3 regions of the Massilia jejuensis genome follow, and region 2 is predicted to be linked to each of the others. Evidence: predicted binding sites of a transcription regulator. Region 2 holds the regulator's gene; each other region holds the start of a gene.

Region 1 (10,249 bases), on a different contig from region 2:
ACATGGCCGTGAGCGCGCGGCAGGGCACGCCGGCCGCGTGCGCCGCCGCGGCCACCTCGCCGACGATGCGCCGCGCCTCGTCTTCCAGGATGCCGAGGTCCGCGCCGCCGGCCAGTGCCATCGCGTTGTCGGCCGCGAACAGCAGGGGCGCCGGCTGGACGACCGAGAAGGCGACGATCTCGGCGCCCATCTCCGTGGCCAGGCCGATCGCCGCCGCCGTGGCCGCGCGCGCGGGCGCGGAACCGTCGGTCGGGACCAGAATGCGCTTGAACATGGCGGCTCCTGTGGACATCGGGCGCGCTCAGGGCGTGATCGCCACTTTCAGCACGCCGTCGCGCTGGTTGGCGAACAGGTCGTAGGCCAGTTCGATTTCCTCGAGACGGAAGCGGTGCGTGACCAGGGGACCGAGGTCGACCCGGCGCGAGGCCAGCACATTCATCAGGCGGCGCATGCGCTCCTTGCCGCCCGGGCACAGGGTGGTGACGATGCGGTGGTCGCCCAGGCCGGCGGCGAAGGCGTCCACCGGCAGGCCGAGCTTGCCCGAGTACACGCCCAGGCTGGAGAGGGTGCCGCCCGGTTTCAGGACCCGCAGGCAGCTCTCGAAGGTCTGCTGGGTGCCGAGCGCCTCGATCGCCACGTCGGCGCCGCCGGTCAGGCGCATGACCTGCTCGACCGGGTCGCCGGCGTGGAAATCGACGGTCTCGTCGGCGCCCAGGCGGCGCGCCATCGCCAGCCGCTCGGGCACGCCGTCGACGACGACGATGCGGCTCGCCCCGCGCAGTTTCGCTCCCGCGGTGGCGCACAGGCCGATCGGCCCCTGGGCGAACACGACGACCGTGTCGCCGATGCGGATCGCTCCGTTCTCGGCGCCGCCGAAGCCGGTGCTCATGATGTCGGGGCACATCAGCACCTGTTCGTCCGAGAGGCCATCGGGGATCGGCGCCAGGTTGGCCATCGCGTGCGGCACCTTCACGTACTCGGCCTGGCAGCCGTCGATCGTATTGCCGAAGCGCCAGCCGCCGATGGCATGGCCGCCGCATTGCGCGCCATGGCCGTCGAGGCAGGTATGGCACTGGCCGCAGGGGGTGATGGCGCCGGCCAGGACGCGCTGCCCGATCTTGTAGCCGGTGACGCCGGCGCCGAGCTCGGCGACGACGCCGACCGGTTCGTGCCCGATCGTCAAGCCCTCCGCGACCGGATATTCGCCCTTGAGGATATGCACGTCGGTGCCGCAGATGGTCGTCATCGTCACCTTGATCACGGCTTCGCCGGGGCCGGCGACCGGAACCGGCTTGCGGCCGAGGACGATGCGGCCCGGGCCGGTGAATACTGCTGCGTTCATCATCGCCATCATGGTCTCCTGACAGGGGTACGGGCGGGGTACGGGCGGGGCGCGGGTCAGTGCGCCATCAGCACGGGAAGGGTGGTGTCGGCCAGGACGGTCTTGCTGGCGCCGCCCAGGATCAGCTCGTGGAACCTGCTGTGGCCGTAGCAGCCCATGACCAGCAGGTCTGTGCCGAGCTCGGCGGCCAGCGCGAGCAGGGCGGCGCCGGGGTCGGGCGCCGGCCGGCGCAGGGTTACCTCGCTGCGCACGCCGTGGCGCAGCAGGTAGCGCTCCAGGTCGGGAATGTCGGGCGGGCGCTCGGCCTCGGCCGCCTCGTCGGGATGGAAGGCGGCGATCGTGACGGCCGCCGCGTGCCGCAGCAGCGGCAAGGAAGCGGCGATCGCGAACGCCGCTTCCTTGCCGCCGTCCCAGGCCAGCAGGACCTTGTCGAACCTGGGGCCGCGGCAACCGGCGCGCGGCACGACCAGCACCGGCCGCGCCTGCGCGAGGATCACCGATTCCGGCAGGCGGGTCGGCTGCTCGCCGAGGGCTTCGTCCGGGTCGTCCTGGCTCATCACGACGAGGTCGGCGAAGCGTGCCAGGCGCGCCAGCGCCTCGTCCGCCTGGTCGCGCACCAGCCGCTTTTCCGCCGTCAGCCCATGCCTGGCGGCGACCTGGGCAAACTGGCGCAAGGCGCGCGTGGCCAGGGTGTCGAGCGGCGCGAAGCAGCCGGCCTCGATGCTGCCGGGCGCGAACGGGCGCCCGGCGGACACGACGAAGCGCGACAGGCCCGTCATCGCGGCGCCGATCAGGTGGGCGCCATGCTCGACCGCCAGCCGTGCGGCCAGGTCGACGCGCGCATCGGCATGACGCGACAGGTCGGCGTGGACGAGGATGGTCTTGTAGTCCATGGCGGATCTCCGACGGCGGCGCGCGCCGGTTGGCGCTTGCTGGGATCGAGTCTCCCCGGTGCGTTCTTGTTTGTATTTGATCTGCATCAAAATCGCCAAGACACGCGCCGATTGGCGAAAAAAACAACGCCTGCGGGCACGGCCCGGCGCAGGCCGCCGCCGGGTGCGGCGGCCCCGGCCGGCCGCTCACTGCCGGGTTCGCTAAACCGGATGCCAGCTATAATCCTTGATGTGCATCATGGATTCTGCCGTGCGCGGCGGCTAGGCTCACAGGGTCGCGGAGGAGCCCGATCATGAGTGTGCGTTACCTGGATCATTTTTTCACGCCGCGCTCGGTGGCGGTGGTCGGTGCCTCGGCGCGGCCCGGCAGCGTCGGCGCGACCGTGTTCGCCAACCTGGCCGCCGGCGGTTTTCGCGGGGCCATCTGGCCGGTCAATCCGCGCTCCGGGGAAATCGGCGGCATCAAGGCCTTCCGCGATGTCGCCGATCTGCCGGGCGCGCCCGGCCTGGCCGTCATCTGCACCCCAGCCGCCACCGTGCCGGCCATCGTCGCGCGCCTGGGCGCCATGGGCTGCCGCGCGGCCGTCGTCATCAGCGCCGGGCTCGATGCACCGGCCCCCGGCGGAGGCACCCTGCGCCAGGCCATGCTCGACGCCGCCCGGCCGCACCTGCTGCGCATCCTCGGCCCCAACTGCGTCGGCCTGCTGGTGCCGGGCATCGGCCTGAACGCGAGTTTCGCGCCGACCGCCGCGCTGCCGGGGCGGCTCGCCTTCGTGGCCCAGTCGGGCGCGCTCGTCACGACCGTGCTCGACTGGGCGCGCGAGCGGCGCATCGGGTTTTCCTGCTTCGTCTCGCTCGGCGACGGTACCGACGTCGACTTCGGCGACCTGCTCGACTACCTGGCCGGGGATCCGGGCACCGATGCCATCCTGCTGTATGCCGAGAGCGTGCGCCAGGCGCGCAAGTTCATGTCGGCCGCGCGCAGCGCGGCGCGCGCCAAGCCCACCGTCATCGTCAAGGCCGGCCGCACGGCCGAGGCGGCGCATGCGGCCTTCAGCCATACCGGCGCGCTCGCCGGGGCCGACCTGGTCTACGACGCCGCCATCCGGCGCGCCGGCATGCTGCGCGTGTTCACCACCGCCGAGCTGTTCGACGCGGTGGCCATCCTCGCGCGGCCGCGCGCCGCCGGGACCGGCGCCGGGCGGCTGGCGATCCTCACCAACGGCGGCGGTCCCGGCGTGCTGGCCACCGATGCCCTGGTCGCCGGCGGCGGCGCGCCGGCACGGCTGGCCGAGGCCACGCTCGCGCGGCTCGATGCGGGCTTGCCGCCGAACTGGTCGCGCGCCAATCCGGTCGACATCATCGGCGACGCGCCCGCCGCGCGCTACCAGCATGCCCTGCGGGTGCTGCTCGAGAGCGGGGAAGCCGACGCGGTCCTGCTGATCCATGCGCCGACCGCGATCGTCACCAGCGCCGAGGTGGCGCGCGCCGTCCTGCCCGCGCTGCGCCAGGCGGCCAAGCCCGTGCTGTGCTGCTGGCTCGGCGGAGCCGGCGCGGCGCCGGCGCGCAGCCTGTGCGCCGAGGCCGGCGTGCCGCAGTTCGACACGCCCGAGGAAGCGGTGCGCGCCTGGCTGCAGCTGCTCGACTACCAACGCAACCAGGCGCTCCTGACCGAGGTGCCGGGCGCCGTGCGGCTGGCGCCGCCGCAGCGCGAGGAGGCGCGCGCGCGGATGGCGGCGCTGGCGGCAGGCGGCGCCGCCGTGCTGCCCGAGGAAGAGGTGCGCGCGCTGCTGTCGGCCTACGGCATCCCGCTCGTGGCCACCGCAAGCGCCGTGGACGAGGAGGACGCGGTGCAGGCGGCCGCGCGCATCGGCTACCCGGTGGCCCTGAAGATCGTCTCCCCCGAGGTCTCGCACAAGTCGGACGTGGGCGGCGTCGCGCTCGACCTCGACGACGAGGCGGCGCTGCGCCAGGCGGCGCGTGCCATGCGCCAGCGTCTCGCGGCCTTGCGCCCGGGGGCGCGCCTGGCCGGCTTTACCGTGCAGGCGATGGCGCGCCGTCCGCAGGCGGTCGAACTGATCGCCGGGCTGGGCACGGACCCGGTGTTCGGGCCGGTGGTACTGTTCGGGCAGGGCGGGGTGGCGGTCGAGGCGGCGGCCGACAGCGCGATCGGCCTGCCGCCGCTGAACCGGGTTCTGGCCAGGGACATGATTGGCCGCACCCGCGTGGCGCGCTTGCTCGGTGCCTACCGCGGCCGTCCCCCGGCCGACCTCGACGCCCTGGCCGACGTGCTGGTGCGGGTCGGACAGATGGCGGCCGACCTGCCGGCGCTGTGCGAACTCGACATCAACCCATTGCTGGCCGACAGCGCCGGCGTGCTGGCGCTCGACGCGCGCATGCGCATCGCGCCGCCGCCCGCCGCGGGCGACGCTCTGGCGCGTCTGGCGATCCTGCCCTATCCGGACGAGCTCGAGCGCCGGGTCGATACCCGCATCGGGGTGCTCACCCTGCGCCCGATCCGGCCCGAGGACGGCGCGGCGCACCAGGTGTTCTTCCACGCGCTCACGCCCGAGGATGTCCACTTCCGCCTGTTCGGCAGCCAGCGCGAACTGTCGCCCGCCCAGCTGGCGCGCTTCACCCAGATCGACTACGCGCGCGAGATGGCCTTCATCCTGACCCGGCCGGGGCCGGCGGGCGAGGGCGAGACCCTGGGCGTGGCGCGCCTGGTTACCGATCCGGACAATATCGTCGGCGAATTCGCGATCGTGGTGCGTTCGGACCTGAAGGGGCAGGGACTGGGCAGCCTCCTGCTGGCGGCGCTGCTCGACTATGCCCGGGCGCGCGGGACCGGGGCGATCGTCGGCCTGGCGCTGTCCGACAACACCCGCATGCATGCGCTGGCGCGCAAGCTCGGCTTCACGCTGTGCAGCGCCGCCGACGGGACGGTGGAGATGCGGCGCGTGCTGAACCCGCAGGCCGGGGCGCCTTGAGCGCGGCGCTCCTGGTCGCCCAGGGCCATCCCGACCGGCAGCGGCCGCGCCCGTGCCACGCGCCGGCGCGCGCCCAAGCCGCCGGGGCCGATTGCATGCGGACCTGCCCGCACGCGGTCAAGGCACGTATTTCCAGGCACCCTTTTCGATCTTCACCATCACCTGCGAGCGCTGGTCCAGGCCCTGGTGGTTGGTCGGGCTCATGTTGAAGACGCCGTGCGAGGCCGTCACGTTCTTGATGCCTTCGAGCGAATCGCGCAGGGCGGCGCGAAATTCCCTGGTGCCGGGTTTGGCCTTCGGCAGCGCGGTCTTCGCCGCCGCTTCCAGCAGGACCGCCGCGTCCCAGGCATGGCCGCCGAAGGTCGACACGCTGTCCTTGCCGTGCGCCGCCGTGTACTTGTTCACGTAGGCCAGCGCGGTCTTCTTGACCGGATTGCTGTCCGGGAGCTGGTTGGCCACCAGCATCGGGCCGACCGGAACGAAGGTGCCTTCGCAATCGGCGCCGCAGACGCGCAGGAAGTCGCTGTTGGCCACGCCGTGGGTCTGGTAGATCTTGCCCTTGTAGCCGCGCTCGCGCAGGGCTTTCTGCGGCAGGGCGGCCGGGGTGCCGGAGCCGGCGATCAGGATCGCGTCGGGATTGGCGGCCATCAGTTTCAGGACCTGGCCGGTGACCGAGGTGTCGGTGCGCGCGAAGCGCTCGTTGGCGACGATCTTGATCTTGCGCGCCGGGGCGAACTTGCTGGTCTCGCCGTACCAGCCTTCGCCGTAGGCGTCGGCAAAGCCGATGAAGCCCATCGTTTTCACCCCGGCGTTCGACATGTGCTGGGTGATGGCGGTGGCCATCTGGCCGTCGTGCTGGGTGGTCTTGAAGATCCAGCGCCGCTTGGCATCCATCGGCTCGACGATGCGCGCCGCGCCGGCGATCGTGATCATCGGCGTCTCGGTTTCGGCCGCCACTTCCAGCATCGCCAGCGAGGTCGGCGTGACCGAGGAGCCGATCAGGATGTCGACCTTGTCTTCGGAGATGAGCTTGCGCGCGTTCTTGACGGCCTGGGTCGCGTCGGAGGCGTCGTCGAGGATGATGTACTGAACCTTCTGGCCGCCGATCTCGTTCGGCACCAGCGCGAAGGTGTTCTTTTCTGGAATGCCGAGCGAGGCCGCCGGGCCCGTGGTCGAGATCGACACCCCGACCTTGATCTGCGCGTGGGCACTGAAAGCGGCCGCCAGGGCGGCCACGAGGACGATGCTCTTTGACACAAGGGTGAGGCGGGAAATGCGGGTCATGCTGTCTCCTTCATTGTGTTTTGAAATGTACGCCGGCGAGGCCGCCCGGGGACGCCCGGTCACGCCGCCTGCGCGCTAGTATAGGCCGCCCCTGCACAAAAAATGTCGGTTCCTCAACAGTTTTCGCATATCATTTATCGATGGTGGAGGGAAACCGGAGCGTGCCTGCGGGCCGCCGCGGCCGGCGCGCGCCACCTTGCCGATAACGAATCACGAAAAGGAGGGCCGTCAAGGCAGGGCCGCGTGCGGGCCGGGGCGACGTTTCGCGCCCGCGCAAGGACCGGCATGCCCCGGGCAGCGGTATGGATTTCACGATTTTCGCCATCCTGACCCAGGACGGCATCGCCAGCGGGGCGGTCTACGTGCTGCTGGCGCTGGCGCTGGTGCTGGTGTTCTCGATCACCCGCGTCATCTTCATTCCCCTCGGCGAATTCCTCGCCTTCGGCGCCCTGACCATGGCCGCCCTGCAGGCGGGCAAGACGCCCGCCAGCGCGGTCTTGCTGTTGGTGCTGGGCGTGGCCGCCTTCCTGCAGGAAGCCCATGCCGCCGTGCGCAGTCCCGCCGGCCAGGTCGACCGCGCGCGCGCGCTCGGCATCGGCCTGGTGAAATTCGTGCTGTTCCCGTGCGCCGTCTTGCTGGCCGCGAGAACCGCCGACGGCGCCAGCTGGCCGATGGCGGCGCAGCTGGCGCTGACCTTCGCCATCGTCGCGCCGATGGGACCGATGATCTATCGCCTGGCCTTCCAGCCCCTGGCCGCGAGCCCGGTGCTGGTGCTCCTGATCGTGGCCGTCGCCGTGCACCTGGCCTTGATGGGGATCGGCCTCGTCATCTTCGGCGCCGAGGGCTCGCGCACGACGCCATTTTCCGATGCCGCCTTCGCCGTCGGCACGCTCGCCATCTCGGGCCAGAGCATCGTGGTGATCGCGACCGCGCTGGTGCTGATCGGCGCCCTGTACCTGTATTTCGACCGTACCCTGTCGGGCAAGGCGCTGCGCGCCACGGCCGTGAACCGGCGCGGCGCGCGCCTGGTCGGCATCGGCACCACCCAGGCCGGGCGCCTGGCCTTCCTGCTGGCCTCGACCATCGGCACCCTGTGCGGGGTACTGATCGCGCCGCTCACCACGATCTATTACGACAGCGGCTTCCTGATGGGCCTGAAGGGCTTCGTCGGCGCCATCATCGGCGGCCTGGGCAGCTATCCGCTGGCGGCCGCCGGCGCCCTGCTGGTCGGCCTGCTCGAAGCCTATTCCTCGTTCTACGCCAGCGCGTTCAAGGAAGTCATCGTCTTCACGCTGATCATTCCGGTACTGCTGTGGCGCTCGATCGTGCATCCGCAGGTCGAGGAGGGCGAAGCGTGACGCGCCACCCATTGACCCTGCTCGCCGTTGCCGCCCTCGTCTTCGGCCTGCTGCCGCTGCCGGCCTACTGGATCACGCTCGGCAACTACATCGGCCTGTACGCGATCGTCGCGCTCGGCCTGGTGCTGCTCACCGGGGTCGGCGGCCTGACTTCCTTCGGCCAGGCCGCCTTCGTCGGCCTGGGCGCCTACGCCACGGCCTACCTGTCGACGGCGCACGGCATCTCGCCCTGGCTCGGCCTGGTGGCAGGGCTGGCGATCACCGCCGCTTCGGCGCTGTTCATCGGGGTCATCATGCTGCGCCTGTCCGGCCACTACCTGCCGCTCGGGACCATCGCCTGGGGCCTGTCGCTGTACTTTCTGTTCGGGAACCTGGAAGCGCTCGGCAAGTACGACGGCCTCGGCGGCATTCCCCCGATCCGCCTGTTCGGCATCGACCTCGGTTCCGGCGAGAAGATGTACTTCCTGATCTGGCTGATCCTGCTGGTCTCGGTCGCGCTGCTGCGCAACCTGCTCAATTCGCGCTCCGGCCGCGCGATCCGCGCCCTGAAGGGCGGCGGCCTGATGGCCGAGGCGATGGGCGTGAACACGGCGGCCATGAAGATCCGCATTTTCGTCATCGCCGCCTTGCTCGCCTGCGTCTCGGGCTGGCTGTACGCGCACCTGCAGCGCGCCGTGAACCCGTCGCCTTTCGGGCTGAACTCGGGCATCGAATATCTGTTCATGGCCGTCATCGGCGGCGCCGGCCACCTGTGGGGCGCGCTCCTGGGCGCGGCCGTGCTCACCGTCCTGAAGGACCAGCTGCAAAGCTACCTGCCCGGTTTGCTCGGTTCGAGCGGCAATTTCGAGATCATCGTCTTCGGCATCCTGATGGTGGTCCTGCTGCAGCACGCACGTCACGGCATCTGGCCCTTCATCGCGCGCTACCTGCCGGCCAGGCCCGACGCGGTCGCGCCGGCGAGCGCGCCGGGCCTGCCGCAGCGGGCCAGGCCGGCCCCGGGCCGGCCGCTGCTCGTGGTCGACAAGGCGCGCAAGCAGTTCGGCGGCCTGGTCGCGGTCAACGACCTGGCGTTTGCCGTGAACAGCGGCGAGATCGTCGGGCTGATCGGTCCGAACGGGGCCGGCAAGTCGACCATGTTCAACCTCGTGACCGGCGTGCTGCCGGCGACGGGCGGCGCGATCCGCTTCGGCGCGGGCGAGCAGCTGCGCCGGATCGACGCGCTGCCCGCGCGCGAGATCGTCAGGCTGGGCATCGGACGCACCTTCCAGCACGTGCACCTGCTGCCGGAGATGACGGTGCTCGAGAACGTCGCCATCGGCGCCCACCTGCGGGCCGGGCAGGGCGTGCTGGCCAGTTCGCTGTCGCTGGAGCGCGCCGGCGAAGCGGCGCTGCTGTTCGAAGCGAAGCGCCAGCTCGAACGGGTGGGCCTCGGCGGACTCCTGTACGAACAGGCCGGCAACCTGGCGCTGGGCCAGCAGCGCATCCTCGAGATCGCGCGCGCGCTCTGCTGCGACCCGATCCTGCTGCTGCTCGACGAACCGGCGGCCGGCCTGCGCTACAAGGAAAAAGAGGCGCTGGCGACCCTGCTGAACAAACTGAAAGGCGAGGGCATGAGCATCTTGCTGGTGGAGCACGACATGGATTTCGTCATGAACCTGACCGATCGCCTGATCGTCATGGAATTCGGCACCAAGATCGCCGAGGGCAGTCCGGCCCAGGTGCAGCAGGACCCGGCCGTGCTGGAAGCCTACCTGGGAGGGATCGACTGATGGCCGCGCCGATCCTGGCAGTGAAGGACTTGCGCGTCGCCTACGGCAAGGTCGAGGCCCTGCATGGCTTGAACATCGTGGTGCCGGCCGGCCGGATCGTCACCGTCATCGGCCCCAACGGCGCCGGCAAGTCGACCATGCTCAATGCTCTGGCCGGCGCGCTGGTGCCCAATGCCTCGGCCACGGGCGCGGTGCTGCTCGACGGCGTCGACGTGGGCGGCTATCCGGTCGAGGGGCGCGTCGCCCGCGGCATGAGCCTGGTGCCCGAAAGCCGCGACCTGTTCACGACCATGAGCGTCGAGGACAACTTGCTGCTGGGCGCCTACACGCGCTACAAGCGCGGCGAAAAGGATTACGCGGCGCAGCTCGACGACGTCTATGCGCTGTTTCCGCGCCTGCGCGAACGGCGTGCCCAGGCGGCCGGCACCATGTCCGGCGGCGAACGCCAGATGGTGGCGCTGGGGCGCGCCCTGATGGCCAGGCCCACGCTCCTGATGCTGGACGAACCCAGCCTGGGGCTGGCGCCGCTGATCGTCAAGGAGATCTTCCGCGTCATCGTGCGCCTGAAGGAAACCGGGGTCGGCATCCTGCTGGTCGAGCAGAACGCGCGCGC
Region 2 (10,249 bases):
CGAGCGGTTGATCTCGCGCAGGATGTCTTCGATTACCGGCTCGTTCATGACGACCTTGATGTTCTTGCACAGCTCGTTATGGAAGCCGAGCTTCTTGGCCAGCAAGTACATGATCTCGTGGTCGGTCTTGCATTCGAACAGCGGTGCGATGACCCGTTCGCGCCACTGGATCGAACGGTTCGAGGCGGTGCACGAACCGTAGGTTTCGAACTGCGAGGCGGCCGGCAGCAGGTAGACGCCGTCGGTGCGGCCATGCATGGCCGCCGTCATGCTCGGATACGGGTCGACCACGACCAGCATGTCGAGCTTTTGCATCGCCGCCTTCATGTCGGGCAGGCGGGTCTGGCTGTTCGGCGCGTGCCCCCAGTAGAAGACGGCTTTCAGGTTGGCCGGCTGGTCGACGTACTGGTTCTGCTCGTTGACGGCGTCGAACCAGCGCGACACGGTGACGCCCGGCTTTTCCATCAGCTCTTTCGAGGCGAAGCGCGACAGCATCCAGTTGTAGTCGACGCCCCAGACGGTGCCGAAATGCTTCCAGGCGCCTTCGGCCAGGCCGTAGTAGCCTGGCAGCGAATCGCCGTTCGGACCGACGTCGGTGGCGCCCTGCACGTTGTCGTGGCCGCGGTAGATGTTGGCGCCGCCGCCAGGCACGCCGATGTTGCCCAGCGCCAGTTGCAGGATCGCGAGCGCACGCACGTTGGCGGTGCCGACGTGGTGCTGGGTGATGCCCATGCACCAGACCACGGACGACGGCTTGTTCTTGGCCAGCATTTCGGCGGCCATGCGTACCGAGGCTTCCGGCACGCCGGTGATGTCGGACACCTTGTCCGGCGTCCATTTCGCCACTTCCTTGCGAACCTCGTCCATGCCGTAGGTTCGGGCGGCGATGTATTCCTTGTCTTCCCAGCCGTTATTGAAGATGTGCCAGAGCATGCCCCAAACCAGGGGGATGTCGGTGCCCGGACGCACGCGCACGTAATGGTGGGCGAAGCGCGCGGTGCGGGTGAAGCGCGGATCGACGACGATCATCTTCGCGCCCAGTTCCTTGGCATGCAGGAAGTGCAGCATCGAGATCGGGTGCGCTTCGGCCGGGTTGGAACCGATGAACATCACGGCCTTGGTATGGTGCAGGTCGTTGAACGAGTTCGTCATCGCCCCGTAGCCGTAGGTCTGGGCCACGCCCGCGACCGTCGTCGAGTGGCAGATGCGCGCCTGGTGGTCGCAGTTGTTCGAGCCCCAGAAGGCGGCGAACTTGCGCAGCAGGTAGGCTTGCTCGTTGCTGTGCTTCGAGCTGCCGATGAGCATCACCGAGTCGGGACCGGATTGCTGGCGCAGCTGCAGCATCTTGTCGCCGATCTCGTTGACCGCCTGGTCCCAGGAAATGCGGACATACTTCCCGTTCACCAGCTTCATCGGATAGCGCAGGCGGTGTTCACCGAAGCCGTGCTCGCGCACCGAGGCGCCCTTGGCGCAGTGGGCGCCCATGTTGATCGGCGAATCGAAGGCCGCTTCCTGGCGCACCCAGACGCCGTTGCTGACGATGGCGTCGACCGAGCAGCCGACCGAGCAATGGCTGCAGACGGTGCGTTTCAGTTCCACCTTGGCCGGCTCGGCCGCCGCCTCGGCGGCCTGGGCCGGCTCGATGACATTCAGGGGCAACTGGCGCGCGAGCGCGCCGGCGCCGGCAGCAACGCCGGCGCCGACCAGGAACTTGCGCCGCTTGAGACCCCGCGGTTCGCCTTCCTTGTTTGAACTCTTTACTAGCGACATGACTTGTCTCCGGGTACGCTCACCAGTAGGCGGCGGTTTTATAGTAACGACGAATGTGTTCGGTCTCGTGGTAGCCGCGCTTGACATCGGGTTTCGCCGCCTCGACGGGCGCGATCTCCGGTTTCGCTTCGGCCCCCGCGGCGACCGCCGCCAGCGCGCCCAGCGGCGCCGCTCTCAGGAAATTGCGGCGCGACGGGTCCGGGATCGGTTCCGCCTTGCCTTGTTTGTTTTCGGTGCTCATCGCAGTCCCTTCGCGTAAATCAGCCATCGAAGCCATCTTCGACAGCAAAGGCTTCGGCCTCGATCGCCAGCAGCGCGCTTACGAACGCGGCGATCAGCCTATAAAAATTCGCACCCGCGGCATTTTTCATGTCGGCCAGGCAGCGCGCATACCAGGGCGCGATGCGTGCCTCGAAAAATGCCTTTTGCGCTTCCAGGGGCTGGCGCCGGATGCCGGGGCCGCCCGCGATCAGCACGCGCATCGTCTCGCACAGGGCGCCCAGGTGGTCTTCGGACTCGAACACGCCGCGCACACGGCCGATGCCGAAGCGCGCCAGGTCGGCGCGCAGCTCGGCCAGGGGCGTGTCGTTCATGAAGCCGGACAGGTAGAGCGAGCCGTAGGGATTCAGGGTCGGCGTGCCGCTGCTGATGAACAGCGCGTCGAATTCCTCGGCCACCGCATCGGCATCCATCACGCTGGAGGCAAGCACCAGGTTTTCCCAGGCATCTGCCAGCGCGTGTTCGGCGCCGGTCGAGAGAATCGGGTCGGCGTTCGCCAGGCCGGCCAGCAACTGGCCGTCAGGCGCCGCCAGCAGCAGGCGCGCCGCGAGCGCATAGAGGTCGGCGCGCGCCTGGTCTTCGGCTCCTAGCGGCGCAGTGACGGTCACTGCGGCTGCGACGGTGCCGGAGACGTTCGCACGGCCGGCGTCTTGCGCCGCGGGAGGTGAAATTGCCGGTGAGGCAGACTGCATGGGCACTGGCGACGCTCCGTTAATAAATCTTCATCGAAAGTGTAAGGCTTCCCCTACCAAATTGCGCGCACAGTTGAACTTTTTTTGTGCACGTGCTCACCCCCGGGTATCAGTGCATGCCCGCTGCATGCACGACGATCCGGACCAGGCTGGCAACCAGGTAGCGCGTTGGTACCCCGCCCGATCGCTCCCCAGGCAGCCAACCCAGGCAACGCATGGATGCGTCGTCACCTGCTGTGCGCATGCGTGATCTCCCGCGTCCGCGTTCATCGCGCCACGGCAGACCCAACAGGATCGGACCGTGTACATCGGGATGATGGACAGGATAGACAACGTGCCGACCAGGCCAAAGCCCTGGTTGCTCGGGGGCGAGGCGGCTTCCCATACCGTGACAAAGAGGCACGCGCTGGAGCCGGATACAGTTCGCCCTGTTAGTATAACCGAGAAATGCCGCGCCAACGCGTCAATAAGCGGCCGGCGACGCCGATGTTGCTCCAGCGAGCCTGGCAGCAGTGCGATCGAAAGCGGCACAGGATCGGGCCGGCGCCGGGAAGGTGGCCCCCACCGGTTTTGGGTCGATGCCAGGTCCGGCGCACACGCGCATGTCGCATCGAGGTCTTCCCAAATAGTGGGCACCGTCGGAAAAGCCGGGACCGCCATGCGGACAGGGCTATAATCGGTTCATCTCGGGCTCCACGCCGACTCCCCCCTTCTGCGCTCCAATTCCAACTGCCATGAGCCAAGGCCACCACCCTCCCGCCACAGTGCCGATCAGTCTAGGCGCCATCAAGGCCAGCTGCGGCGCCTGCAGCATGCACCAGCTCTGCCTGCCGATGGGGCTCGACGATGCCGACATCGACCGGCTCGACCAGATCATCGGCCGCCGCCGGCGTCTCGGGCGCGACGAGCGCCTGTACGCGATGGGCGAACCGTTCCGCAGCCTGTACGCGGTACGGCTCGGCCACTTCAAGACCTACCAGGTGAACGCGGCGGGCGAGCAGCAGATCACGGGTTTCCAGATGGCCGGCGAACTGCTGGGCATGGACGCCATCAGCGGCGACCGCCACCATTGCGACGCGGTGGCGCTCGAAGACAGCGAAGTGTGCGAGGTTCCCTTTCCCCGCCTCGAGGAACTGTTTGGCCAGGTGCCGGCGCTGTTGCGCCATTTCCACAGGATCATGAGCCAGGAAATCACGCGCGAGCAAAACGTCATGCTTTTGCTCGGCAACATGCGTGCCGAGCAGCGTTTCGCCGTCTTCCTGGTGAACCTGTCGGTGCGTTACGCGGCGCGCGGTTATTCCCCGAACGCGTTCGGGCTGCGCATGTCGCGCGAGGACATCGGCAATTACCTTGGCCTGACGATCGAAAGCGTCAGCCGCCTGCTCTCGCGTTTCAAGAAGCAGGGCTGGATCGAAGTCGACCGGCGCGAGGTGAGACTGCTCGAGCCCGCCAAACTCAAGGCGATCGCCGCCGGCACCGAGCAGTGCAGCCCGATGCGCTGATCGGGCTGCGCCGGCACCCTTAAGCCGAGGGCGCGCCGCGCGCCCGCGCCGTCAGGATTTCGCCTTTTCCTTCGCAACCCAGCCGTCGACCAGCTGTCCCAGCACGTCCAGCGGTACCGAGCCCGCCCCCAGCACCATGTCGTGGAAGCCCGCCAGCGAGAACTTCGGCCCCAGTTGCGCCTTCGCCTGCTCGCGCAATTCGACGATGCGCAGCATGCCGATCATGTAGGCCGTGGCCTGGCCAGGCCAGACGACATAGCGGTCGACTTCCTCGACGTTGATGCCGTAGTCGACCGCCTGCTGGCGCGTCCAGCCCTTGGTGTGCAGGCCGGTGTCGACCACCAGCCGGCGCGCGCGGAACAGTTCCGAGCCGAGCGCCCCGAGCAGGCCCGGGACATCGCCTTCGTACCAGCCCTGCTCCACCGCCAGGCGCTCGGTGTAGAGCGCCCAGCCTTCCGCGTGCGCGCTGCCGCCGGAGAAGATGCGCTGGCTGCGGTATTTCGGGATGCCGGCCAGCTCCTGCTGGATCGCCAGCTGGAAGTGGTGGCCCGGCACGGCTTCGTGATAGGACAGGCTGCGCATGCGGATCATGTCGAACGTCGGCCCGCGCAGCGGCACCCAGAACACGCCCGGACGGCTGCCGTCCGGCGCCGGCAGGCTGTAGTGGGCGGCGGCCGAGGCTTCGGTCAGCGGCGGCTCGCGCAGCACGTCCACCGGCGCGCGCGGCTTCAGATTGAAGAGCGGCGCGCTGCGCGCCTGGGCGTCCTTTACCATTTCCTTGTACTTGGCCAGGATCATCGGACGCGGGTCCCCTTCTCCTTTCGGCTGGAAGGTCGCGTCGAGCGCCTTCATGCGCGCCTCGATGCTGCCTTCGATGAAGCCGAGCGCGCGCAGGTGCTTGTCCATCTCGCCTTCAAGGCGTGCCACCTCGCGCAGGCCGATCGCGTGGATCTGCTCGGCGCTAAGGCTCGTGCTCGTGAAGTTGGCGATCGCACGCGCATAGGCTTCGCGCCCGTCCTGCAGGCGCGAGATGCCGGCGGCGTCGCCCGTCTTCGGATGCAGTTCGGCCATGAAGCCCTGCACGCGCAGGTAGGCCGGGCGGATCTTGTCGTCGACGATGCGCGTGGCTCGGGCAATGGCGGCCGCGCGCGCCTCGGGCGAGATGTCCTTCAATTCGGCGCTGCGCTTTTCCAGCGAGGCCACCAGCACGTTCTGCGGCGCGGCCGGTTTCAGGAAGGTGTCGACCTGGAACTGCGCGCGCTCGAGGATGAAGCGCGGCGGAATGCGCTTGCGTTCGGTCGCGCTGCGGGCGCGCGCCAGTGCTTCGTCCATGCGCGTGCCGACCTGCTCCAGGCGCGCCAGCCAGCTGTCGACATCCGCGGCGGTGCGCATCGGGTGGGTCTGGGTCATGTAGTTGACCAGGCCGACCTGCGGGCCGCCGAACTGCGAGAACACGAAATTGAAGTCTTCATAGGGCTCGTTGGCGACCACGCTCGCAAGCGACCAGCGCATGACCAGGGCCGAGATCTTCCGGGTTTCGTCGAGCGGGCCGGCCAGCCACTTGTCCAGGCGCGCCAGGCCGGTGTTGGCGAGCGCCACCATCTTCCTGCGCTGGGCCGGGGTCTGGGGCGTCAGCTGGCGGTCGAGCGCGGCCTGTTCGGCGCCGCTGAAGTACTGGGTGCTGCTGGCCAGCTGCGGGTTCATGCGCACCCAGTCGTCGGCAAAGCGCTCGGCCCAGGCGTCGAAGGCGGCATTCGATTGCAAGGCGGCGGCCTTGGCCACCGGTGCGGCGAGTGCGGCATCCGGGAGCATGGCGACCCCGAGGGCGAGCGGGGCGAACAGGGAGGCGACGGCGGCGCGCAGGCTGCGCTGGGAGGAAATCGGCATGGTGTCTCTTGTAGTGATCGGTCGGCGAAGTGCCGGCGCGAATCTAACACGGAAGAGCCGGGGCGGACAATCTTTACAGGGCACCCAAACTTGCGCGGGCATCCGCCGAAAACGGCTAAAGTATTTCCGGAGTGCTCATCCAACGAGATCTACTTTGACATCAGGAAACTGCATGCCCATCTCGCCATCCCTCCGCGACGACCTCGCCAGGCGCCTGCAGGAAAGCCGCGCCGCCGCCCTCGCCACCGTGCGCGCCCGCACCGGTTTCGATCCCGAAGGCATGGATCCACCCGCCATTTCGCCGCGCGCCCACCTGGTCCAGGACGACGACGCGCCGACGGCTGAAACGATTGCCCACGACGAAGAGCGTTTCGCCGAGCATGAAACGAATTTGTTGCACGAGATCGACGCGGCCATCGGACGACTGGCGTCGGGCGGCTACGGGATGTGCGCGTCCTGCGGCTGCAAGATTCCGGAGCAGCGGCTGCTGGCGACGCCGACGGTAAGGACGTGCGTGCCGTGCCAGGAAGCGATCGAAAAGGAAGAACGGACGGCGCGCGGGCCGACGATGTAACGGCCGGTGTACCGCCCATTAGCGACCTGTGCGAACGCTGCCGTAGCGCTTGTCTTTACGCCCGGCCGGAATCAGCGGTCGGCCGCGATCGCCAGCACCTCCTGCTGCGCCGGACGCCAGCCGCGCGCCAGGCGCCACTGCCCGCCCTCGTCCTCGACCACTACCTGCCAGTGCGTCATCTCCAGCGTCGGCAGGGGCAGGTCGACATCGCCGCGCGCGTCCGGCCGCGCATTGAGCACCCGGTCCTTTCGCGGCTGGGTCGGATGGGCCAGGCGAATCCGGAACGGCGCCAACAGCGGGCGGCCGAAGCTCTCGAGCCGCCCCTTCAGGCGCCCTGCCCCGTAGTGCGCGCTCAGGCGCAGGCGCAGCGCGCTGGCCATCCGGTCGCGCCGCAAGTCCTGGTTGATCGCCTTGCCCTGCCTGTAATAGTCGTCGACCACCATCGCGTCCGGCTGGCGCAGCGCCAGCACCACGGTAACGGCGGTGGCCGCCATCGCGGCCGCGGGGCCGAGCATGATGAACCATGGCCAGCGCTGGCGGTACCAGGGCGCGGGATGCTGCTGCTGAAAAACGGTCTGCATGCGATCTCCTCAATCTCGATGCGGCACGATGAAGGCCGCTTCCTCGCGCACCGTCAGGGCGGGGTCGTCGAGCGCGGTGACGGTGAAGACGATGCGCCGCGCGCCCGCCGGTCCGCGCTCGGCGCGCACCCGCACCGGCAGCGCGCGCGCCGCGGCGGCGCCGATCTCGACGCGGTCCTCGCCGACGACCGCCGCGCCCGGCAAGCCCGCCACCGCGATGCGCAGCAGCCGCGCCTCCCCGCCGGTGTTCATCAGCTGCAGGCGGTAGACGTTCTCGACGCGGCCGTCCCCGGCCTCGCGTCCCATCGCGCCGCGGTCGCGGATGACGTCGACCTTCAAGGGCACGCGCAGGGCCAGCGCGAACGCCATCGCGCCCGCCATCAGCGCCAGCACCGCCGCATAGCCGATCACGCGCGGGCGCAGCAGGCGGCGCCGCACCTGCGCCGCATCCCAACCCCTGGCGAGCGCATGCTCGGTGGCGTAGCGGATCAGGCCCCTGGGCTGGCCCACCTTGTCCATCACCGTGTTGCAGGCGTCGACGCACGCGGCGCATCCGATGCATTCGTATTGCAGGCCACGCCGGATATCGATCCCGGTGGGGCAGACCTGGACGCAGAGCGTGCAGTCGATGCAGTCGCCCGCCTCGCCGCCTGGCGCGCGCATGCCCGGACCGCGTGGTTCGCCGCGCGCCCGGTCATAGGTCACGATCAAGGTGTCCTTGTCGAACATCGCGCTCTGGAAGCGGGCATACGGGCACATATACTTGCAGACCTGCTCGCGCAGCCACCCCGCGTTGCCGTAGGTGGCCAGGCCGTAGAACAGCACCCAGAAGGTTTCCCAGCGACCCAGGTCGAGGTGGCGCACGCCGGCCACCAGGGACGCGACCGGCGTGAAATAGCCGACGAAGGACAAGCCGGTCCACAGGGCCAGCGCCAGCCAGGCCGCATGCTTGGCCGCCTTTTTGCCGATCTTCTCCAGGTTCCAGGGCTGGCGGTCTAGCCGGATGCGGGCGCTGCGCGCTCCCTCGATGCGGCGCTCGATCCACAGGAACAGCTCGGTGTATACCGTTTGCGGGCAGGCGAAGCCGCACCAGACGCGCCCCGCCACCGTGGTGACAAGGAACAAGGCATACGCGCAGACGATGAGCAAGCCCGCCAGGTAGATGAAGTCCTGCGGCCAGAACACCAGTCCGAACAGGTGGAACTGCCTGCTGCCCAGGTCGAACAGCACCGCCTGGCGGCCGTTGTACCGCAGCCATGGCAGGCCGTAGAACAGCAGCTGGGTCAGCCAGACGCAGGCCCAGCGCAGCGACGCATGGCGGCCCGTCGCCTCGCGCGGATGGATCGCCTCGCGCGGCGCGTACATCCTGACCACGGCCTCGCGCGGCGCGTTCATTCTGCCCCGCCCCCGGGCGCGCCGGCCGGATGCGACAGGCTCCACACGTAGGCCGTCAGCACATGCGCCCTGGGCTCGCCCAGGAACTCGCCGAAGGCCGGCATGGTACTGGTGCGGCCCTTGCGGATGGTTTCCATGACGGCGTCTGCACTGCCGCCGTGGAGCCAGATCCTGTCGGCCAGGTTGGGCGCGCCCAGCCGGGGGTTGCCCTCGCCTTGCGCCCCGTGGCAGGCCACGCAGGCGGCGAACTTGGGTTTGCCGAAGACGACCTTGACCGGATCGGCGGCCAGGCCCGACAGGTTGCGTACGTAATGCGCGACCGCCTCGATGTCCTTGTCCGCGCCGAGCGCCGCGCCCATGGGCGGCATGCTGCCCACGCGCCCGGCAAGGATGGTCGCCTTGATCGCGGCCGGGTCGCCGCCATGCAGCCAGTCGCCGTCGGTCAGGTCCGGATAGCCCTTGTTGCCGCGCGCGTCAGACCCGTGGCATTGGGCGCAGTAGTTCATGAACATGCGCTCGCCGATCGCGCGCGCCTGCGGATCGGCGGCCACCGCCTCGACGGGCAGGCCGGCATAGCGCGCGAACAGGGGCCCGTAGTCGGCATCGGCCTGGTTCAGCTCGGCCTTGTACGCGCCGCCCGATTGCCACCCGAGCCGGCCCGCGTAGCTGCCCAGGCCCGGATACAGCGCCAGGTAGGCGGCGGCGAACACGATGGTGCAATAGAACAGCCCCACCCACCAGCGCGGCATGGGCGTGTTCAGTTCGGTCAGGTCTTCGTCCCAGACGTGGCCGGTGGTTTTTTCCGGCGCGCCGTCGGGGCCGATCTTCGCCCTGTACGTCGACTGCGACCACAGCAGGATCGCGCAGCCGGCGATCGACAGCACCGTGACCAGGCCGATGGTCCAGTTCCAGAAGCCGCTCGTGAAGTCACTCATCGCCCGGCTCCGCATCGGCGAAGGGCAGCGTCGCGGCGGCGTCGAAATCGGCGCCGCGCTTGAGCAGGAAAGTCCAGAGCACGATGCCCATGAAGGTGGCGAAGGACAGCACCGTCATCACGCTGCTGGCGCCGTCGAAAAGTCGTTCGATATCCATGATCAGTTCCTCTTCTTGATCTGCGTGCCCAGGCCCTGCAGGTAGGCGACCAGGGCATCCTGTTCGGTCTTGCCGGCCAGCTGCGCGGGAGCGTCCGTCACGTCTTTTTCGCTGTAGGGCACGGCCAGCAGCTGCATGGCGCGCATCTTCGGCACGATCTCGGCCGGGTCCAGCCCGGTCCTGGCCAGCCACGGATAGCCCGGCATGTTCGATTCGGGCACCACGTCGCGCGGATTGTCGAGGTGGGTGCGGTGCCACTCGTCGCTGTAGCGCCCGCCGACCCGGGCCAGGTCGGGCCCGGTGCGCTTGCTGCCCCACTGGAAGGGATGGTCGTAGACGAATTCGCCGGCCACCGAATAGTGCCCGTAGCGCTCGGTTTCGGCGCGAAACGGCCGGATCATCTGCGAGTGGCAGTTGTAGCAGCCTTCGCGGATGTAGACGTCGCGTCCCGCCAGGCGCAGCGGCGAGTACGGCGCC
Region 3 (10,249 bases), on a different contig from region 2:
TAGCCGGACAGGTCCGGAATATCCTGCATCACCGCCGCGTGCACGTAGCCCGTGCGGCCGCTCCATCCATCCTCGGGCAGGGCGTCGGACACGACCGGCGTGTACGTGAAATCGGGCATGGTCGTGGTCCAGGCCCGGCACAGCTCGTCCATGTACAGGTCTTGCGGACGGCGTCCGCCCCAGTACAGGCGAACCGGGCGGGCCGACTTCAGGTGCATCAGGTGTTCGACCAGGGCCTTGACCGGCGCGAAGCCGGTGCCGGAAGCGAGCAGCACGATCGGTTTGTCGGACTCCTCGCGCAGGAAAAAGGTGCCCAGCGGCCCTTCGAAGCGCAGGATGTCGCGTTCCTTCATGGCGCCGAACACGTGGTCGGTGAACAGGCCGCCGGCCAGGTGACGGATGTGCAGCTCCAGCGGACGCTCGAGGGTCGGGGCGCAGGCGATGCTGTAGGCGCGCCGCTTGCCGTCTTTCAACAGGAATTCGACATACTGGCCGGCGCGGTAGGCCAGCGCCTCGTTGGCCGGCAGCTGCAGCGTGACGATGGCGACGTCGGGCGCGGCGCGCGTGATCGACTGCACCCGGCTCGGCATCTTGCGGATCGGGTAATCGCTGCTGCCGCCGATTTCACGCGCCTCGATCACCACGTCGCCTTGCGGCAGCGCGCAGCAAAACAGCGACATGCCCTGCAGTTTTTCCTGCTCCGACAGGGCGCGTCCCTGGTGCGGCTTGTGCGTCACGGCGCCGCCGACCACCTTGCCCTTGCACGAACCGCAGGCGCCGTTCTTGCAGCCGTACGGCAGGCCGACGCCGGCGCGAATCGCCGCGGCCAGCACGGTTTCGTCGGCCTCGCAGGAAAATTGGGTGCCGCTTGGCTGGACAGTGATCTGGAACGTCATACAATCCTCAAATGAACTACAACAATAAATACCCCCTGGGCCGTCCGCGCCTGCTCCTGATCGGCTGCGGCGATGTGGGCATGCGCCTCTTGCCGCTGCTGTGCCCGCGTTTTCGCGTCTTTGCCGTCACACGCGATCCGGAACACGCCCCGCGCCTGCGCGCCGCCGGGGCCGTGCCGATCCTCGCCGACCTGGACCGGCCGGCCAGCCTGGCGCGCCTGCGCGGCCTGGCACGGTACGTGGTGCACCTGGCGCCGCCGCCGGCGGCAGGCGCGCGCGATGTCCGTACGCGCAACGTGACCGCCATTCTACCCGAGGGGGCGCGCCTCGTTTATGTGAGCACGAGCGGCGTCTATGGCGATTGCGGCGGGGCGCTGATCGATGAAACGCGCCCCGTGGCGCCGAAGAATGCGCGCGCCGAACGGCGCGTCGACGCCGAACGCGTATTGCGCGCCTGGGCCAGGCGCAGCGGGAGCAGCGCCGCGATCCTGCGCGTGCCGGGCATTTATGCGCATGACCGCCTGCCGCTCAAGCGCCTGCACGCGGGAACGCCCGCGCTGCGCCCGCAAGACGACGTCTATACGAACCACATCCAGGCCGACGACCTGGCGCGCATCGTCATGCTGGCGCTGTTTCGCGCCCGTCCCGGCCGGATCTATCACGCCACCGACGATACGCGCCTGAAGATGGCCGACTATTTCGACGTGGTGGCCGATGCCTACGGCCTGCCGCGTGCGCCGCGCCTGCCGCGCGCCGCATTGCGCGAAGTGGTCTCGCCGCTCCTGATGTCGTATATGTCGGAGTCGCGCCGGCTCGACAACACGCGCCTGCGGCGCGAACTCGGCGTGCGCCTGCGCTATCCCGACGTCCAGCACGCCCTGGCGCAGTGGGCGCTGGTAGAATGACGGCCCTTTCCGCAAGCATTCCGAGACGAGCCCCATCATGACGACCCTGACCTACGAAGCCTTCCTGGACGAAGTCACCACCCTGCTGACCGAGATGTACGAACTCGACGACGAGACTGCCATCAAGCTGGTCGTCGACGCCCAGGCCGACGATTATTTCGTCGCCCACGACGATCACGAAGCGATGCGTACCGTCGAGCAGGCCAGGAAGGAGGCGATGGCCCTGTACGAAGCCAGGCAGAACAAGGTGCAGACCCAGGAACGCCAGCAACTGCGCGCGCGTCACAAGAAATCCTGAGTTGGTATCCCGAGCCGCGTCGGCTTTTTGTGTTGCCTAATGCACCAGGCGCACTGTTGGGCGTGCACGAAATTGGCGACGGCGGCATGCGCGCACTGCGTCGCTCGGTGGATGCTTGGCGATTGCGCCACAGGCGGAAAGGGCCGGTGTCTGAGGCAGGCAGGGCTGGCTACACGCGGCCTACGACGGCGCGGCCGGCGCACCCGATACCTGCCCCGGCGACCTTTCGATGAAGCGTTCGGCCGCCGGGATCGGTGGCATATCAGGCGACTTTGACGACGCTCGGGCCAACGCACCATGCGGTCTGGGCATCGCGCACCTTGACGACGCTTGGACCGACGCACCATGCGCTCTGGACATCGGCCGCCTTCACGACGCTCGGGCCGACGCACCAGGCGCTCTGGACATCGGCCGCCTTGACGACGCTCGGACCGACGCACCATGCGCTCCGCACATCGGCGGCCTTGACGACGCTCGGGCCGACGCACCATGCCGAGTTCGCCGCTTTGCGCATGACCGGCTCGCAGGCCGTCTGCACGTCGGCGGCTTCCAGGACGCCGTCGGCCCGCAGTGGACGCACATACGACACACCGAATGTGGACTCGTATAACTCGCGCATGCGCTCGCCAGCCTGCTTGTGCTCTTCGGCGCCGTCTTCGCCGACCAGGCCGAGATAAGGGTAGTGGTGCACGAAGTAACCGAAGGCCTGCTGGCAATCGCGGGCGTATTTCATCGTGTCGAGGATGTGGTAGTGCCAGAAGGTGTCGACGTCCACGAGCGGGGCCGTCGGCACATGCGGGAAGGCCTTCATCAGGTACAGGAAGCGGCGGTACTCGGTCTCGATGGCATTCGCACGTTCCAGGGACCAGCCCTCGCCGGACTCCTTGTGCATCAGTTTTGTTTTGATCGGGTTCAAATCCAGGGCGGCGATGAGGGCGAAGTCGTTGTTCGAGATCATGATCTATCCTTTTGTTTTGGCGACTGCATCGTTATTTCGAGTGTGCATACCGGCGATCGATGTAGTGGTGCTGGCAAATGGTTAGTCCTCCTCCGGGTAAGCTTGACTGTCAGTATTGACGCGAAGCACTGAGATGAATTGTCGGCTTCAAGCGCCCGAAAATCGTTGATTTTCCGCAAGTTGAATCGTGTCAATAAATTTTTGTCGCAAATTCGCCTACAGCAGGACGGGCAGTAGGCCTACAAGATTCAAGTCGCTGCGCCTACATGCTGTCGAAGGCGGGATGGGGCGTGGCGGGCGATGCCGGTACATAGGAGACGGACAGCAGGTTGTTCGCCGCAGGGATCGAGATATGGACCGTCGTACCGGCTTGCGGACCGCTGGTGATGATGCACTTGCCGCTCAGGATGCGGACCCTTTCCTCGATGCCGACCAGGCCAAACGAGCCCGGCTTCTGCCCGCCGGCCTTGGTCAGGCCGACACCGTTATCGCTGACGGTCATCGAGATCGATTCGGGGTCGACGGCCAGTTCGACCCGCACCTTGGTGGCGCGGGCGTGGCGCGAGACATTGGTCAGCGATTCCTGGAGGATGCGGAACAGGGTCGTCGCGCAGCGGTCGCTCACATGCAGGTCATGGTTGTGCGACACCAGCTCGCAGCTCAGGCCGGTGCGCCGCTGGAACTCGGCGATCTGCCAGTCGACCGCCGCCGTCAGGCCCAGGTCGAGCACGTTCGGGCGCAGGTCGTTGATGATCTGGCGAACGCTCTTGATCGTCGCGTCGATCTGCTCGAGCATCCAGCGCGTGCGCGCGTTCAGGTGCGGATGGCGCCCGGTGCGCGACGCGAGCAGGTCGACTTCGATACGCAGCGCCAGCAGGTTCTGGCCGAGGTCGTCGTGGATCTCGCGCGCAATGCGCTTGCGTTCGCTCTCCTTGATGTTTTCCGCGTGGGCGGCCAGGCGCCGCAGGTTCTCGTTGGTTTTTTTCAGTTTCGCTTCGCTGGCGCGCAATTCGCCGGTCATTTCCTCGGCCAGGCCAATGGCGTGCCGGCGCGAGCAACTGAGCGTCTGGAACAGTGCATACAGCAGGGCGGTGCCGATTATCCCGGCCAGCATCGCAACCCAGGGCAGGGCGCGGTCGAGCCTGGAATACAGGCTGCGCTTCGTCACGCTAAAATCGATGTCCCAGCCACGTCCGTCCACACCGACCGGCAAGCGCGCGCGGAATTCGACCTGCTCGTCCGCGGCCAGGCCCGGGCGGTTGTCGAAGAACACGTTGCGGCGGTAGCCACCGGCCGCACTGCCGGGTTCCTTGCCCGGAGCCGTGCCGGAGATCACGAGCCGCGTCGCGTTCCTTGGCATATTGTCGAGCACGCCTTGAGCGAGGCTGTCAACGCTGAACCCGATCCCAACCGTACCAAGATAGGCGGCGCGGCGCTGGCCCACCTCCGGCAACGGCATGGGAGCGCCATACACGGGCAAGCGCATCGTCAGGCCGATGACCAGCGATCCTGCATTGACCGGGGCGCCTGACGTCAACACTTCCCCGGTGTCGCGAGAATGCGCCAGGAGCTCCACAGCGCCTATCGCCGTGTGCAAATCGAAGCCGATCCGCTTGATCCAGGTCGTCCCCGGTTCGACGAAGGTCAGCACCGTGTACTCGGTGCGCCGGCCCTCGGGCAGGATCCTCGCGTTGCGCCCGCGTCCGTCGATATTGCGCAGCATGTGCGCTTCGAACCGATCGCGTTCGGCATCCGTGAGGTACTGGGCAAAATTGATCGACTCGACGCCGGGGAAATGGTGCGGCAAGTCGAGGCCCGCGACATAGCGCTGGAAAGTTTCGCGCGTGACCTGCTCGGTCGTCAGGAACAGGCTGGCCGTGCTGCGCAGCAAGTCTGCATAGGTCTTGAAACGCCCATCGAGCGTCGACTGGACGCTGCGCGCCATATGGTCGAAGCGCGTCCGGGCGTCGTTTTCGATCGCCTGGCTGGTGCTGATGTACAGGGCGACGCCGACACTGAGCGACAGCAACGCGCCCATCCACGAACCCATGCCGATTGCATTGAATTTCGTGATCCAGCTGCGTGTGATCCCCATGTCCAATCCCGTAGCATTATGCTCATTGATTTGAATCAGAATCGCGCAAGCTGCGCACGCTGAAACCTGGCAGACTTGCTAGGTGACGCAATGGGAACGGCGTGGTCGAAAAAAATCCCGCCAAGAGAAAACCCGGGCGGGATCGGAGCAGTCGTGCGGGGCAGCTTATTTTGCCCAGCTGTCCTTCAAGGTCGTCACGCGATTGAACACCGGTTTGCCCGGCGTGGAGTCGGCCTGGTCGACCACGAAATAGCCGTGGCGTTCGAACTGGAAGCGCTGCTCGGGCGCCGCCGCCGCCATGCCCGGCTCGAGGTAGGCGGTCACCGTCTCGAGCGCGTTCGGGTTCAGCAGGGCCTTGAAATCCTTGCCGCCGGCGTCCGGCTGGGCATCGAGGAACAGGCGGTCGTACAGGCGCACTTCCGATGCCAGGGCGCAGGCCGCGCTGACCCAGGTGATGTTGCCCTTGACCTTGTAGTTGTCCGCGCCTGGCGTGCCCGATTTCGAATCCGGGAAGTAATTGACGTGCACGGCCGTGACCTTGCCGTCGGCATCTTTGTCGAAGCCGGTACATTCGACGACATAGCCGTATTTCAGGCGCACGCGGCTGCCCGGCTGCCCGCCCACGGGCGGCGTGAAGCGGAAATAGCCCTTGGCCGGCGTTTCCATGAAGTCTTCCTGTTCGATCCACAGCTCGCGCGTGAACGGGAAGGTGCGTACGCCCATTTCCGGGTGGTGCGGGTGGACCGGCGAAGTGCACTCGTGCGCCTCGCCGTCCGGGAAGTTGTCGACGATGAGCTTCAGTGGACGCAGCACGGCGATCGCGCGCGGCGCCTTCGGATCGAGGTCGTCGCGCAGCGCGCCTTCCAGGGTGCTCATGTCGATCCAGCCGTCGGACTTCGACACGCCGATGCGCTCGCAGAACAGCTGGATCGACTCCGGCGTGTAGCCGCGGCGGCGCAGGCCGACGATGGTCGGCATGCGCGGATCGTCCCAACCCGCGACGATGCCTTCGTCGACCAGCTGGCGCAGCTTGCGCTTGGACATGACCACATAGGTCAGATTCAGGCGCGACATTTCGTACTGGCGCGGCACCGGCGGCGTGAAGAAGCCGCCTTCGGTCACGGTGGCGATCAGCCAGTCATAGAACGGGCGGTGGTCCTGGAACTCGAGGGTGCAGATCGAATGGGTGATCGATTCGAGCGCGTCCGAGAGCGGGTGGGTGTAGTCGTACATCGGGTAGATGCACCAGTCGTCGCCCGTGCGGTGGTGGTGCGCATGACGGATGCGGTACAGGGCCGGGTCGCGGTTGGTCATGTTCGGGGACGACATCGCGTCCTCGTTCATCTTTGCGCGCAGGATGTGTTCGCCGTCCTTGTATTTGCCGGCCTTCATGTCGCGAAACAGCTGCAGGGATTCTTCGGCCGGGCGATTGCGAAACGGCGAATTGGTGCCCGGCGTGCCGAAGTTGCCGCGGTTACGCGCCATGTCGTCGGCGCTCTGGCTGTCGACGTAGGCATGGCCTTTCTGGATCAGGTATTCGGCAATCTCGTAGAGCTTGCCGAAATAATCGCTGGCGTAGTGGAGGAATTCCTCGCCGCCTTGCTCCCACGAAAAACCAAGCCACCTGACGCTATCCATGATCGTGTCGACGTATTCCTGGTCTTCCTTCTCCGGATTGGTGTCGTCGAAGCGCAGGTGGCAGCGGCCGGCGTAATCGCGCGCCAGGCCGAAATTGAGGCAGATCGATTTGGCGTGGCCGATGTGCAGGTAACCGTTCGGCTCCGGCGGAAAGCGGGTAATGACCGAAGGCATGCCTTCGCGGGTATGGGTGCCGGCCGCCAGGTCATGGTCGATGATGGCGCGAAGAAAATTCGACGGCGGCACGCTGGCCGCCGCCTTGTTCTTGTCGTTACTCATGAATGGTGTGTTGAATAGGTAAAGTTGCTCGCATTTTACCGTAGACAGGTCATGCCAGGGTCGGGCTATGTGGCCGAGCGCACGGTTCGCCTGCCTGGCGGGGATCATACTGGCCACCGATATCAGGTGCTTTCCGGCGCCTGCCCGGTGCACCGGGCCTGCGGCCTTCCTGTCACGTTGGCGTTTTCTATAGGATAATCCCGTTTTGCCGGTGAATCGGCAGCAGCCGGAGAGTTCCAAAATGGAAAATTTATACGCGATCCTTGGCGTCGCGCCGAATGCCGGCGACGAAGAGATCAAGAAGGTCTACCGCTCGCTGGCGATGCGCTATCACCCCGACCGCAACGATGCGCCGGGCGCGGAGGCGCGCTTCAAGGCCGTCACCAAGGCCTACGAAATCCTGTCGGACCCGGCCCGGCGCGACGAATACAACCAGAGCGTGAACCACCGCATCGTGCTCGACGCCGAAGCCGAAGCCTTCGAGTTGTGGCGCTCGCTGTTCGCGCTCAACGGCGTCACGCTCCAGGTCTGAAGCGCACGACAGCGCGGCCGCACCCATTGCATTTACAGGACAGAACATGAAAAGAGTACATCCCGAATTCGCCTACCAGTCGCGCGAACTGGAGGGCCAGATCGATGGCACGCTGGGCGACCCGCCGAACAAAAAAAATTACCAGATGATGGTCGACGCCCTGGTGTCGGAATATGCCGGCGGTTCGGGCATCGACGACGTCAACCTGATGGCATTCGCCCTCGTTGACAAGATCAGGTTCCTCGACCCGAAGGGCCTGCTGCGCGAAGCGGCCGACTACGAGGGCGACGGTGCCGACAAGGTGTTCGCCATGGCCGAGTGCACGGGCGAGCAAGGCGCGGCGATGTACGCCTCGATGACGGAAAACCACCCGGAGCTGGCGCGCCAGGCGATCATCACCGCTTTCCTCTTCAAGCACCAGCAGCGCTGGGAAGACGACGACCAGTCGCTCGAGCAGCTGGCCAAGGGCGACGACGGCGACGACACCGGCGACGACGACGAAGGCATGGTCTCGGAAGACTTCACCGGGATCTTCGATGGCGAAGGAGAACGCGAATGAGCGACGATGCACGCAAGGGCGCAAGCACGAGCGCCAACCTGCCGGCACTGACCCGCCAGGTCAGCGAACTGGTGCTGGCCGGCTCGCTGGGACACGCCGAAGAAGCGTTCTCGCAGGCGGCCGACGAACACGGCGACTATGCCGTGACCGAAGTGCTGGCGACGCTGCCGCCGCAAGTGACGGCCCTGCACCTGGCCGGCTTCGACGGCGGCAAGACCTCGCTGGCGACCTTGCTGGTGCCGCCCAAGGCCTGGGCCGACAGCCTGGCCTACATGGCGGCGACCTGGCCCGACAACATGATCGAGGACGACCCGGAGCGCATCGCCGAGGGCCTGTTCAACCACGTGCACGGCGTCGTCTACGCGACCGAAGACGAAGACCGCCGCCACGAGCTGCTGATGGAGGCCTCGGCCACCGACCACGGCGCGACCGTGTTCGCCATCCTCTGGTCGCTGGCGCCGAAGGAAATCCTGGAAGTGGCCGGCGAGATCATCGCCAAGGGCCGCTACGTAACGGGCCAGACCTCGTCCGACAGCGATATCGTGCCGATGGCGATCGACCTGGCCAAAGCCAGCGAGGACGGCTGGGAGCGCTCGCTGATCGAACTCTTCCCCGAGTTCCGCCATAGTGCCGAGATGGCCGACGCCGAATTCCCGGACGACCCGGACGAAGACCCGGATTTCCAGCAGCGCAGCACGCGCGACCTGCTGTACCGCCTGCGCAAGCAGGTGCCGTCGGTGCGCACCATGCCGCGCCGCAGCACCCGCAAGAGCATCGGTTCGGACATCTTTTCGTGAGCGGATCGCCATCGATGCTGCCCGCCATCGTCATTGAAAAGCTGCCGCGCCTGGTGCGCGCGATCCGGCTGCTGCCGACCCATGCCGACGCCGAAGAGGCGATCGGCCTGGCCGACGAGCTCGCGTCGATCACCGCGATGGTGGCCGAGAAGTTCACCAACGACCGCACCGCCGAAGGCATCCAGCGCGCCTTGCTGCTGACGGTGGGCGGCATGTCGCTCGGCCTCGAACAGCTGGTCGGCAACGGCGGCGAGGAGGAGAGCGACATCGCGGCGCTCGACATCCTGGTCGCCGACGGCGCCGAATACGTGTTCCAGGCCGGTTTTCGCATGATCCGCGAACTGTCGGCGCTGCCCGAGGACAGCCTGGTCGGCGAATACGACAACGACCCGGTGTATGCGAGCCGGCGCCTGAAGGAACTCTTCGTCGACATCTGCACCGCCGATCCGGGCGAGACCTGGACCGGCTACGACCGCTATCTCGGCCAGGTGCGCCAGCGCGAGGGCGTGCAAGCGATCGTGCAGGCCGCCCGCTGGCTGCGCAAGCACCACTACGAAGGCCCGATCGCCGACCCCGACCTGAACGCCGAAGGCGTGATCGCGCTGGCCGTCATCTTCGCCGTCGAGGGCGGCACCGTCGTCGCGCGCGCCGGCCAGAAGGATTTCGAGCGTTTCGTGAAATCGGTGCGCAAGAACGATCCCGACTACGAGACCGGCTGGGCCGCCTTCCTCGAAAAAATCCCCGCCCCGCACCGCGCCGTCATCGCCGAGCGCGTGGCCTCGTACCGCGATCACTGTACCGTCCTGCAGAGCATCCGGACCAAGGCGCCGATGACCCAGCTGATCGCCGAGCTGGAGAACTATGCGGGGTCGGAGCTCGATACCGAGTATCCCTGAGTTCGACGCTTGCCGGCGCCGCAGGCGGGCGCCGATGGCCGTTGCGATTCTTCGGTATCATGTGCGGTCGAGTTCCAGGATTGCCCATGTCTTCTTCCGCCATCGCCGCCGGCAGTGCCGATTTCAAGCGCATCAACCGCGCCATGGCCTTCGGCGGCTTTTCCACCTTCGCCTTGCTCTACAGCGTGCAGCCCCTGATGCCGCTGCTCGCGCGCGACTTTTCCCTGACCCCCGCCCAGAGCAGCCTGGCCCTGTCGATCTCCACCGCCACGCTGGCGGTCTCGCTGCTGATCTCGAGCGTGTTGTCCGAGCGCTTCGGGCGCAAGCCCATGATGGCCGCCTCCATGCTCAGCGGCGGCCTGCTCACGCTGCTGGCCGCCTTCACCAGCGACTATA

Evidence for each region. Region 2 encodes FNR, which switches genes on or off when oxygen is low (the NO sensors DNR and NnrR bind a similar motif). Its sites were predicted from a motif close to TTGATNNNNATCAA; they were not measured.
Region 1: the regulator FNR is predicted to act here: its motif matches at 2,312-2,325, upstream of ACFPOU_RS15915 (universal stress protein).
Region 3: the regulator FNR is predicted to act here: its motif matches at 3,238-3,251, upstream of ACFPOU_RS13345 (glycine-rich domain-containing protein).

The regions. Positions count from the first base shown of each region.
Region 1 is NZ_JBHSMS010000047.1:123,904-134,152, reverse strand. It holds gene ACFPOU_RS15925 (universal stress protein) at 1-274, opposite strand, end outside; gene ACFPOU_RS15920 (NAD(P)-dependent alcohol dehydrogenase) at 302-1,354, opposite strand; gene ACFPOU_RS15915 (universal stress protein) at 1,399-2,235, opposite strand; gene ACFPOU_RS15910 (bifunctional acetate--CoA ligase family protein/GNAT family N-acetyltransferase) at 2,529-5,225, shown strand; gene ACFPOU_RS15905 (ABC transporter substrate-binding protein) at 5,343-6,509, opposite strand; gene ACFPOU_RS15900 (branched-chain amino acid ABC transporter permease) at 6,812-7,867, shown strand; gene ACFPOU_RS15895 (branched-chain amino acid ABC transporter ATP-binding protein/permease) at 7,864-9,636, shown strand; gene ACFPOU_RS15890 (ABC transporter ATP-binding protein) at 9,636-10,249, shown strand, end outside.
Region 2 is NZ_JBHSMS010000039.1:12,302-22,550, reverse strand. It holds gene ACFPOU_RS12205 (formate dehydrogenase subunit alpha) at 1-1,770, opposite strand, end outside; gene ACFPOU_RS12200 (twin-arginine translocation signal domain-containing protein) at 1,790-2,011, opposite strand; gene ACFPOU_RS12195 (TorD/DmsD family molecular chaperone) at 2,031-2,657, opposite strand; gene fnr (fumarate/nitrate reduction transcriptional regulator Fnr) at 3,476-4,243, shown strand; gene ACFPOU_RS12185 (DUF885 domain-containing protein) at 4,295-6,130, opposite strand; gene ACFPOU_RS12180 (TraR/DksA family transcriptional regulator) at 6,303-6,704, shown strand; gene ACFPOU_RS12175 (FixH family protein) at 6,776-7,285, opposite strand; gene ccoG (cytochrome c oxidase accessory protein CcoG) at 7,295-8,680, opposite strand; gene ccoP (cytochrome-c oxidase, cbb3-type subunit III) at 8,677-9,615, opposite strand; gene ACFPOU_RS12160 (cbb3-type cytochrome oxidase subunit 3) at 9,608-9,772, opposite strand; gene ccoO (cytochrome-c oxidase, cbb3-type subunit II) at 9,775-10,249, opposite strand, start outside.
Region 3 is NZ_JBHSMS010000040.1:55,657-65,905, forward strand. It holds gene ACFPOU_RS13330 (CDP-6-deoxy-delta-3,4-glucoseen reductase) at 1-896, opposite strand, end outside; gene ACFPOU_RS13335 (SDR family oxidoreductase) at 908-1,801, shown strand; gene ACFPOU_RS13340 (hypothetical protein) at 1,839-2,099, shown strand; gene ACFPOU_RS13345 (glycine-rich domain-containing protein) at 2,362-3,057, opposite strand; gene ACFPOU_RS13350 (CHASE domain-containing protein) at 3,320-5,152, opposite strand; gene ACFPOU_RS13355 (glutamine--tRNA ligase/YqeY domain fusion protein) at 5,318-7,069, opposite strand; gene ACFPOU_RS13360 (DnaJ domain-containing protein) at 7,311-7,601, shown strand; gene ACFPOU_RS13365 (hypothetical protein) at 7,648-8,160, shown strand; gene ACFPOU_RS13370 (hypothetical protein) at 8,157-8,957, shown strand; gene ACFPOU_RS13375 (hypothetical protein) at 8,972-9,853, shown strand; gene ACFPOU_RS13380 (MFS transporter) at 9,940-10,249, shown strand, end outside.